2 regions of the Mesorhizobium sp. M0663 genome follow, and region 1 is predicted to be linked to the other one. Evidence: predicted binding sites of a transcription regulator. Region 1 holds the regulator's gene; the other holds the start of a gene.
The links. Region 1 encodes LexA, which represses DNA repair genes until DNA is damaged. Its sites were predicted from a motif close to TGTTCNNNNTGTGTTCNG; they were not measured.
Positions count from the first base shown of each region.

Region 2: a site for LexA is predicted at 3,216-3,233, ahead of NKI54_RS17165 (ATP-dependent helicase). Genes of this name have one in related genera too.

Region 1 covers NZ_JAMYPX010000022.1:88,485-94,254, forward strand. The annotation lists gene NKI54_RS27455 (molybdopterin molybdotransferase MoeA) at 1-48, shown strand, start outside; gene NKI54_RS27460 (hormone-sensitive lipase) at 56-886, opposite strand; gene kynU (kynureninase) at 982-2,229, opposite strand; gene lexA (transcriptional repressor LexA) at 2,677-3,411, shown strand; gene NKI54_RS27475 (ComEC/Rec2 family competence protein) at 3,405-5,770, opposite strand, start outside.
Region 2 covers NZ_JAMYPX010000008.1:137,721-143,490, forward strand. The annotation lists gene NKI54_RS17150 (hypothetical protein) at 109-258, shown strand; gene NKI54_RS17155 (hypothetical protein) at 268-699, shown strand; gene NKI54_RS17160 (glucose/quinate/shikimate family membrane-bound PQQ-dependent dehydrogenase) at 710-3,022, opposite strand; gene NKI54_RS17165 (ATP-dependent helicase) at 3,275-5,770, shown strand, end outside.

The sequences.
Region 1 (5,770 bases):
CCTGCCGCGGCGGCGGGCTCCCCCTGCGACGTGCTGATGCTACGCTGAACCTGCCTCACTCCGAAATCAAGGTCCGGGTCAGCGGATGGTCTGGATCGGCCAAACCGTCGATGATGTTGAAATGATGCCGGTCAGGTTCGACCACCGAGCTGGTCGCGGTACCCAGGCCGATCCAGATGTTGGCCAGCAACGCGCTCTGACGCAGGAATTCGGCGCGCTCGCCGCCGCCGGCCCAGCAGGTCAGGCGGGCCTTGTCCATCGGGCGCAGCAGCACCGGGCTTTCGGCCTGCGCCTCGGCCTCATCGATCGCGATCGTCTCGTTCATGCCGGTGCGCATGATCGGGCGCAAATCATGCACCCCCGAGATCGACACCACGTGACGAACGCGCCGGACCACTTCGGGCGCCAGCGGCGTCGTCGCCGTAACCATCCGGCTAACAAGATGGCCGCCGGCCGAGTGTCCGGTCAGCATCAGCGGCCCTGGGACCATCGCCGCCGCCTTGCCGATCGCCGCGCCGACTTCCTTGACGATGCCGCCAATGCGTATCTGCGGACAGAGCGTGTAGGACGGCATCGCCACCGCATAGCCGCGATCAACAGGGCCAGCGGCAAGATGCGACCAGAAATTCTTGTCGAATGCCATCCAGTAGCCGCCATGAACGAACACCACGAGTCCCTTGGGCTTGATGGCCGGCAGGAAAAGATCGAGCCGGTTGCGTGGGTTGTCGCCATAGGCCATGTCGAGCCGCGCCCTGCCCTCGGTCGAAAGCACGTCGCGGAAAACCCGCGCGGGCTCGATCCAGGCTGCCGGCCAGCGATCGCTGCCGGCTATGTTGGCGCCGTTGGCATAAGCGTTGTCCCAATCGGCAATGTGACGTTCGAACACCCTGCGCCTCCCTGGCAATATGGCCTTGCAACGTAGCCGTGAGCATCGCGCGGCGCGTCGTCGCCAGCCTCACGATTCCAGCTCTCGCATCAATCTCAAGTGACAGCTGCTTTGATGGCGAAGCGCGCATCCTTCCACGCACCGGTGCGCAGGATGTCCTCAAGCAATTTGACGGCCTGCCAGACATCGGCATAGCCGACATAGAGCGGGGTGAAGCCGAAGCGCATGGTCGATGGCGCGCGAAAATCGCCGATCACGCCACGTTCGATCAGCGCGCGCATGACCTGGTAGCCATGCTCATGCATGAATGAGATCTGGCTGCCGCGTTTTTCCCCATCGCGCGTGCTTTCGAGCGTGAGCCCGTAAGTGCCGCACTTTGCCTCGACAAGCTCGATGAACAGATCCGCCAGCGCGATGCTCTTCTTGCGCACCGCCGTCATGTCGACATCGTTCCAGATGTCGAGCGCGCCCTTCAGCGTGCGCATCGACAGGACCGGCTGCGTGCCGCACAGAAACCGGCGGATGCCGGTGCCGGCCGCATAGCCTGGCTCGAAGGCGAAGGGCCGTGCATGGCCCCACCAGCCGGTGAGCGGCTGCTGGATGTCGGAAAGATGCCGCTCAGCCGCATAGATGAAGGCAGGCGCGCCCGGGCCGCCATTCAGATATTTGTAAGTGCAGCCAACGGCAAAATCGGCGTTTGCCTTGTCGAGCTCGACTGGCATCGCGCCGGCGGTGTGGCAGAGATCCCAGACGATCATCGCCCCGGCTTCCTGAGCCCTGCGCGTCAGCGCCGGCATGTCGCGCAGTTCGCCCGACTTGTAGTTGACGTGGTTGACCAGCACCACGGCGGTGCGTTCGTCGATCAGCTCTTCGACGGTCGGCGCGTCGACCCCCGAGAGGCGCAGCAGCGTATCTTTTCGCGTCGAAACCACACCCTCAGCTATGTAGAGGTCCGTCGGAAAACTATCGCCCTCGGCGACGATGACCTGCCGCTCCGGTCGCATGGCCATGGCGGCGTGCAGCAGCTTGTAGATGTTGACCGATGTCGTGTCGCAGACCACCGTCTGGCCGGCCGCGGCACCGATCAGGCGCCCGAGCTGGTCGCCAAGTTCAAGCGGCATGTTGAACCAGCCGGCCGTGTTCCATGCGCGGATGAGATCATGCGACCATTCTTCGGTCGCGGCCTTGTGCAGTTCATCGAAAGCGGCACGTGAAGCAGCTCCTAGCGAATTGCCGTCGAGATAGATCACTCCTTGCGGCAACACAAAGCGGTCGCGCATCGCGCGCAACGGATCCGCGGCATCCATCGCCTTTATGGCCACGAGATCGGGAATTCCTGTCATGATTTGTCTGCTCCCCCAAGATCCAACGCAACGCCGGACACGCATCGACTGTTCTTCCATTACCTGGTTGCGCGCAGCAAGGCTCCACCGGCGAGAAGCAGCCTGACCAGGCGGTGGAAACCGGGACTTAACCCGAGGTTGGCGTTTTGAATTCGTTTCGTTCACGGTGCATTGACCAGACCGCACAGTCGATACGGGTTCAATTCCGTGCCTTTTGCCGACCGACGGCCGATGCCAGTGCCGCCTTCTAGGAGGCCAGAAGGGCGCAAACGAAAGCAGAATCAAGGCGATGAGGCTCGCGGCGGTGAAAATGCGGTACGCCGGTAGGGGACGTCGTTTGTTTCCCGAGCCTTAACGCATTCATTAAACTTTAAACAGTTGCGGAACACAACTGGAACAGATAGTGTTTGTTCTGGGTTTGTTTTTCTGATTCTGTTGGGGGTCGCTATGCTGACACGCAAACAACACGAACTGCTTATGTTCATCCACGAAAGGTTGAAGGAAAGCGGTATCCCGCCTTCATTCGACGAGATGAAGGAAGCGCTCGATCTGGCTTCCAAATCCGGAATCCACCGGCTGATTACGGCGCTGGAGGAGCGCGGCTTCATTCGCCGTTTGCCCAACCGGGCCCGTGCGCTGGAGGTGCTACGCCTGCCTGACTCGATCGCCCCCGGCCTCAATGCGGCACGCAAGTTCTCGCCGAGTGTCATCCAGGGCAGCCTTGGGCAAGGCGCCCCTCGGCAGGGCAAGCCGACATCGTCGCGTGTCCCTGCAGCCGGCAATGACGACGATGTCGTCGCCGCCGTTTCGATCCCGGTAATGGGCCGCATCGCGGCCGGTGTGCCGATCGATGCCATCCAGCACCAGACGCATTCGATTTCGGTGCCGCCGGATATGATCATGGGCGGCGAGCATTATGCGCTCGAGGTCAAAGGCGATTCGATGATCGAGGCTGGCATTTTCGACGGCGACACGGTGATCATCCGCAATGCCGATACGGCGAGCCCCGGTGAGATCGTGGTGGCACTGGTCGACGAGGAGGAAGCGACGCTGAAGCGGTTCCGCCGCAAGGGCGCCTCGATCGCCCTGGAAGCCGCCAATCCGGCCTACGAGACGCGCATCTTCGGACCAGACAGGGTCAAGGTGCAGGGCAAGCTCGTCGGACTGATCCGCCGCTACTGAGCTCCGCCCTTGGCGCCGGCTTTGGGGTTGTCGGCCCTGCGGTATGGCGGCAGGCCCCGTGCCGCGCGTGAAAATTTCCGCTGCACGTGCCAGGGCCGGTATGATTTTTCGACCGCGAAACGGATTTCGGCGCGCGTTGCCGCTTGTGGATCGAAGTAGACGGCGGCACTTCCCGCGCGCGCCAGTTGCCGTTTGGTGACGACGAGGACCAGCCGGTCGTAGTAGCAGGGGTTATGGGCGGTGGCGTCGTCGATGACGATCAAGCTGGCAAAGGCGCAGGCTGGCCGCGCAGTATCGCGGTCCTTGGCTTGCGCGATGATCGCGCCGGATGGATGCCTGGCAAGGCAGAGGCCGTCCGTGCAAATGAACGGCATGCCCGGCGGTAGGTCGGCCGGATCGGCAATGTCGAATTGCGGGTCGTTCTTTCCAGGTGTTTCCGGCGCGACGATAGCCTCTGATGTGAGCGCGCGTTTCCAGTTGTCGATGGTGAACTCATTCGGGCGTGCCCGGTTGACCGCGAGTTCACCGCTGCCGATCGGCAGCGCGACCAGCCGTGCGTCCTCCGAGACCAATACGTCGGGTATGCGTGTCTGCGTTGTCGTCAGCAAGCCGGCGAGCGCAAAAGGAAGTGCCGCCAGCCGCAACCAGGTCGTCGCCATGCTGGCAATGACGAGGGCGATCGTCACCAGAAGGACGGATCTCAGCGAAATCAGCCCGACCGCATCGATCGGCGAGCGCTCCGATATCCACCCGGACAGGGCGATCATCGCCGTCAGCCCCTTGCCCATGACATAGAGGAAAGGGCCATCCGCACCGAACGGCATCGCCAGCGCGCTGAGAACGGCGAAGGGCATGACGACCAGTGAGACGATGGGCATGATGGCCAGATTGGCGAACAGGCTGAGCGGCGCCACGCGCTGGAAATGCCATATGGCGAAAAGCGCCGTGGCGCTCCCTGCAATGATCGAGGTCATCGCCAGACCGCACATGCCCAGCAGGACCTTTCGAGTGGCAAAGCGTAGCGGCGACAGCCGCGGCGGCGGCGTGGTGGCCCTGCCGGCGCGGTAATCGGACCAGCCTGCATAGGCGCCGACAAGGGCCGCCGTCGCGGCGAAGGACATCTGGAAACTCGGACCGACCACCTCGTGCGGCGACACCAGGATGACCGCGATGGCCGAGATCGCCAGGTTGCGCATGGTGAGCGCGGCCCGGTCGAACAGCACGGCGATAAGCATCACCGCCAGCATGATGAAGCTGCGTTCGGCCGCCACGACAATGCCGGAAAAGACGAGGTAGGCCGCAATCGAAAAAAGCGCGGCGGCCGCGGCATATTTCTTGACCGGCCGTCGCGATGAGAAATCGGGAAACAGCGCAAAGGCACCCCGCAGCAGCGCCATGATGGTGCCGGCGACCAACGCCATATGCAGCCCCGAGATGGAGATGATGTGGTAGATGCCGGTGCGCCGCATCGCTTCGTTGATCTCCTCGGGAATGCCGGCGCGCACGCCGACGATCAGCGCAGCAGCAATCTCGCCCTCGGCACCGCCGATGCGGCTGCGGATATGGTCGGCGATGGATTCGCGCGCGTCTTCGATCGCGGAAGAAAGCTGCGCGCCAAGCGGCATGCTGCCCGACGACACGACTTTCGGATTGCCGAGAAAAAAGCCGCTGCCGCCGATACCGGCGAAATAGCTGTCGAAGGAGAAATCATAGCTGTCGGGCCGCACCGGGCTGGTCGGCGGCAGCAGCCGCACATAGCCGGTGATCTCGGAACCGGCCGTCAGCTCAGCCGGTATCTTCATCGCCGAAACGCGGACCCGTTCCGGCATGTAGCGCAGTGTCGGCCTGGCCGTTGAGATCACATCGATTGTCAGCCTGATGCGGCCGCTCGCCATGGGCTCGTACGATACGACGCGACCCGTCAGCCGCGTTGAGATTTCGGAGCCGAGCATATGCGTTCCGACACGCCATGTCTCGAACTTGGCGGCAAGTACGCCAAGCGCGCAGAGCAGCGCCACCATGAAGCACAGGCGCGTCCTGGGCCATGACCGCGAGACGACGGCACAAAGGGCCGCGAGGAGCGCGATTGCGATCGGCTGTGGAAAGGCCGGCTCCACCGACAGCCCGAAATATACGACCACCCCGCATGCGAGGAACACCGGCACCAGCAGGAAGGCGATGCCGCGGTCGAGTTCCAGGCCGGCTGCCGAGGTTACGCTGTTGCGGATACGGGACGGTGACGGGAGGCGGAAACGCCTGGGCAGGCGTACGATGGGCTCGCCCGCGGGCACGAGAACCGTTGCTGGGTCGCTGGCCGGCAGCGACGGAGCATCGAAGCGCGGAGCGGGTAGCAATGCCG
Region 2 (5,770 bases), on a different contig from region 1:
GCACCACAATGTAAAAAGAAGGGCTATGCCATACTCGGGCCATTTGGCGAACGAGAATGGCCATTTGGCGGGAAAAGAATGCCTGATTGACGACGAAGGAATACGCCCATGACCTTTCCCTCCCCGCTTCTGGCAAGTGGGTTCGCCCTCGCCGCTATGGCTTTGCTGGCGCTGCGGTTCACGGCCTTCACCGCCTTCAAACGTTCGTTGATCAAGATCCGCGCCAACCGGCACCCGCCCGCAAACACCAAAGCCTGAGGAAAGGTCATGGACGTTCAGGACATCATCAACACCGTCTCCCAGAAATCCGGTCTCAACCAGGCTTTGACGGAAAAGATCGCCGGCACGATTTTCTCGGTGCTCGAACACGAGGCGGAAGGCACGACCCTGTCGAACTTCTTCGCCAAAATCCCGGGAGCAGACGCCCTGGCCAAGCAGTATGATGTCATGGCTCCCGGCGCGGCTTCCGGTGGTGGCCTCCTGTCCTCGCTGGAGGGCGCGCTCGGTGGCGCTCTCGGCGAAAAGACCGGCGCGCTGATCAACGGCGTCGCCATACTCAAGGCATCAGGCCTTACGCTCGCACAGATCAGCCAGGCCGGCACGATGCTGGTCCAGCAGGCCGAGACAGCCGCCGGCCCGCAGCTGACCAGTGAGGTACTTGCATCGGTACCCGACCTGAAAGGGCATCTCGGGCTCTGAAGGAACTTCTCTATTTCGGCAGCGTATAGGCCATCACATAGTCGCCCGGCTTGGTACCGACCGAGCCGTGGCCGCCGGCAACGATGACGACCAACTGGCGCCCGTCGGCTACCGTGTAGGTCATCGGTGTCGACTGCCCGCCCGCCGGCAGCCGCGCCTGCCAGAGCTGTTTGCCGGTCGTCAGGTCATAAGCGCGCACATAGTCATCGACCGCCGCACCGAGGAAGGCGACGCCGCCGGCAGTAATCATCGGCCCGCCAATGCCGGGCACGCCGACCTTGAATGGCAGCGGCAATGGCGTCATGTCGTAGACGGTGCCGTTGCGATGCTTGTAGACGATCTTTCCGGTCCGAAGGTCGGCACCCGCCACATAGCCCCAGGGCGGCGCCTGGCAGGGAATGCCGAGCGGCGACAGGAACGGCTTCAATATTACTGCGTAAGGCGCACCATCATTGCGGTTCAGGCCCTGTTCGCTGCCCTTGGTGTCGCCGGGCGGCGGCACGTCGGCGCGCGGCACCAGCTTGGAGATGAACGCCAGGTATGTCGGCATGCCGAACATCACCTGCCGGACCGGATCGACTGCCACGCCGCCCCAGTTGAAGGTGCCGAAATTGCCGGGGTAGATCAGCGAGCCCTGCAGCGACGGCGGCGTGTAGCGGCCCTCATAGCGCAACTTCCGGAGCTCGATCCGGCAGGCCAGCTGGTCGAACATGGTGATGCCCCACATGTCGGCACCGGTCAGCGGTTTCGGACTGAAGCTCAGGTCCGAGAGCGGCTGCGTCGGCGAGGTATGGTCGCCCTCGATCGCGCCGCCCGGCGCCGGTACTTCCTTGACCGGAACGATCGGCTCGCCGCTGCGCCGGTCGAGCACATAGAGGTCGCCCTGCTTGGTCGGCCCGACCAGCGCCGGCACCACGCCACTTTCCGTGGTGATGTCGACCAGCGTCGGCTGCGCCGGCACGTCCATGTCCCAGAGATCGTGGTGCACGGTCTGCCGCACCCAGTGCAATTGTCCGCTGTTGAGATCGAGCGCGGTGATCGAAGAGGAGAATTTCTCGTCATTGGCGCTGCGTCCGGCACCGAGTTGGTCCGGCGTCTTGTTGCCGAGCGGCACATAAAGCAGCCCGAGCTTCTCGTCGACGCTCGCCGTCGACCACATGTTGGGTGAGTTGTTGGTGTAGGTCTGGTCCGGCGGCAGCGGCGTCGTCTGATCCGGATTGCCGGAATCCCAATTCCACAACAGCGCGCCGGTGTCGGCATCGTAGGCACGGATGACCCCGGACGGCTCCTGCGTCGAATAATTGTCGTTGACCGCGCCGCCGACGATGATCTTGTTGGCGACGATCAGCGGCGCCGAGGTCGAATAATAATAGCCCGGCTTCGGATATGGCATGTTGGCGAGCAGGTTCAGCGTGCCGCCTTCGGCGAAAGTCGGGCAGACCTGGCCATTCGCCGCATCGAGCGCGATCAGCCGGGCGTCGGATGTCGGCAGGTAGATGCGTGTGGCGCAGGGCTGGCCGGCGGCGACCTTGGCATCGGCATAATAGGACACGCCGCGGCAGGTCTGGTGCTGGCGGTCCTTGTCGAGCTTGACCTGCGGATCGAAGCGCCATTTCTCCTTGCCGCTCGCGGCGTCGATGGCGATGGCGAAATTATGCGGCGTGCAGATGTAGAGCGTGTCGGCGATTTTTAGCGGCGTCACCTGATAGGTCGTCTCGCCGATGTCGTCGGGCCCTTTCACGTCGCCGGTGCGATAGGTCCAGGCCGGCTGCAGATTGGCAACGTTTTCGGCGGTGATCTGGTCGAGCGGCGAATAGCGCTGGCCATATTGCGTGCGGCCGTAATAGTGCCATTCGCCAGCCGGCACGTTGCCGCCGAGATCGGCCGTCGGCGTCACCTTGTCGGTGTTGAGTTCACCCGTAATATCCTTTGGATCGGTCGTCATCGAATAGCCGGCGACCGCAAGCGAGGCCAGCACGGCGAGGATCAGCGGCGCGCGTCCGTCGGGACCGGTAAGCCCGCGCCGCGCCCATGGCGTCAGCAGCCACAGCGCGACAAGCACGATGATGCCGCCGCGCGGGCCGAGCTCCCACCAGTCGAAGCCGATCTCCCAGACCGCCCAGGCGAGCGTGCCGAGCACGATCGCCGCGTAGAGCCACAGCGCCGTGGATCTGCGCCTGTAGAGCAGCCAGGCCGCGACAAGGAAAGCTAGACCGACGATGACGTAATACCAGCTGCCCCCCAGCGTCACGAGCCAGATGCCGCCGCCGCCAACCGCCAGGCCGATGAGGAAAAGGATCAGGGAGGTGATGACCACAGCCAAGACGGTGCTCCTTCGACTGGTGCGCTCCGCGACGCGTCCATGGGCAACCCCGCATTGCGTTCCTGCCCCCACGCAACTTTCTCCGGCCCGCCTCCCCTGTCAAGCAAGCTCGGCGTTTTACGGCGCCGGCCCATCGCAAGCCCGGCGTTTTGGTTAGCGGACCCATTCAGATTGTGAGTCTACCGACTGGACAGAGAACAAAACGGAGACACTTCTGGCCTTTCGCTGCCGAATCACTACATTCGGGGGGAGATGTCCGGCTTTTCGGAAGACATGCCCTTTTTTGACGAACCGAACGCGCGGCCCGTGGCCCCGTCGGGCATTGCCGCGCGCGCCATGGCTGCCCGCAGCAACCAGAACAACGCGCCCGATTATCTCAACGGCCTCAACCCCGAGCAGCGGCTGGCGGTGGAAACCACCGAAGGCCCGGTGCTGGTGCTGGCCGGCGCCGGCACCGGCAAAACGCGCGTCCTGACCACCCGCATCGCCCACATCCTTGCCACCGGCAAGGCTTTCCCCTCGCAGATCCTCGCCGTCACCTTCACCAACAAGGCGGCGCGCGAGATGAAGCAGCGCATCGGCCTGTTGATCGGCGAAGGCAATGTCGAGGGCATGCCGTGGCTCGGCACCTTCCACTCGATTGGAGTGAAGCTGCTGCGCAGACATGCCGAGCTGGCCGGGCTCAAATCCGACTTCACCATTCTCGACACCGATGATGTCGTGCGCCTGATCAAGCAGCTTATCCAGGCCGAAGGGCTGGACGACAAGCGCTGGCCGGCCAAGCAGTTCGCCCAGATGATCGACGGCTGGAAGAACAAGGGCCTTGGCCCCGCCGACATCCCCGAGGGCGATGCCCGTGCCTTCGCCAACGGCAAGGGCCGCGAGCTCTACAAGGCCTACCAGGAGCGCCTGAAAACGCTGAACGCTTGCGACTTCGGCGATCTCCTGTGCCACCCGATCCGCATCTTCCGCGCCAATCCGGACGTGCTGAAGGAATACCACAAGCGCTTCCGCTACATCCTCGTTGACGAGTATCAGGACACCAACACCGCCCAGTACATGTGGCTGCGGCTGCTGGCGCAGCGGCCGCAATCCTCCCCCCTTGAGGGGGAGGTGCCCGCGAAGCGGGCGGAGGGGGTCGCCGCAGAAGGCACCGCTAGAGCGTCGAGCACTGCCGCCGGTAGGTCGAGCACTGCCGCACGGACCCCACCCGACCGGGCTTCGCCCGGCCACCCTCCCCTCAAGGGGGAGGGAAGTCCGCGCCTGTCCACCGTAAATATCTGCTGCGTCGGCGACGACGACCAGTCGATCTATGGCTGGCGCGGCGCCGAGGTCGACAACATCCTGCGCTTCGACAAGGATTTCCCCGGCGCCACCATCATAAGGCTGGAGCGCAATTATCGCTCCACTGCGCACATCCTCGGCACGGCGTCCCACCTGATCGCCCACAATGAGGGCCGCTTCGGCAAGACGCTGTTCACCGAAAAGATCGCCGAGGACGACGAGAAGGTGCATGTCCATGCCGCCTGGGATTCCGAAGAGGAGGCCCGCGCCGTCGGCGAGACCATCGAGGCCTATCAGCGCCAGAAGCACAATCTCAACGACATGGCGATCCTCGTCCGCGCGTCCTTCCAGATGCGCGAATTCGAGGACCGCTTCGTCACGCTCGGCCTCAACTACCGCGTCATCGGCGGCCCGCGCTTCTACGAGCGCCTCGAAATCCGCGATGCGCTGGCCTTTTTCCGCGTCGTCGCGCAAGGCGCCGACGACCTCGCCTTCGAGCGCATCGTCAACGTGCCGAAGCGCGGCTTGGGCGAGGCCACCATCCGCCAGATCCACGACACCGCACGCGCGCTGCGCATCCCGATGCTGGAGGCGGCGGCAAAACTCGCCGAGAGCGACGAGCTGAAGCCGAAGCCGCGCGCCGCGCTGCGCGAGGTATCGGCCAATTTCGAGCGCTGGCAGAAGGCGCTGGAAACCACGCCGCACACCGAGCTCGCCGAGACCATTCTGGAGGAGAGCGGCTACACCGACATGTGGAAGAACGACCGTTCGATCGAAGCGCCCGGCCGGCTCGAGAACTTAAAAGAACTGATCCGCTCCATGGAGGAGTACGAGTCGCTGCGTTCTTTCCTCGAACATGTCGCGCTGGTGATGGACGCCGAGCAGAATGCCGAGCTCGACGCCGTCAACATCATGACGCTGCATTCGGCCAAGGGCCTCGAATTCGAAACCGTGTTCCTGCCCGGCTGGGAAGAAGGCCTGTTCCCGCACCAACGCTCGCTCGACGAGGGCGGCCGCTCCGGGCTCGAGGAGGAACGCCGCCTCGCCTATGTCGGCCTGACCCGCGCCAAGAAGAACCTGCACATCTGGTTCGTCTCCAACCGCCGCATCCACGGCCTCTGGCAATCGACCATCCCGTCGCGCTTCCTCGACGAGCTGCCGGAAGCCCATGTCGAAGTTTCCGAGAGCGGCAACTCCTACGGCGGCTACGGCAATGCCTATGGCGGCGCCTCGTTCGCCTCCGGTCGCGGCGGCCAAGGGGCAGGCAGGCAGAATCCTTATGGGGCGTCGCGCTTCGACAACATTGGCGGCAATTCCGGCGCCGAGAAATCCGGCGCTTTCTCCAGCACCTATGCGACGCCGGGCTGGCAGCGCGCCCAAGCCAACCGCACCGAGGCCACCGACCGCAATTGGGGCACCCGCTCCGGCCACCAGGTCGAGCGCATCGGCTATGGCGAAACCGAC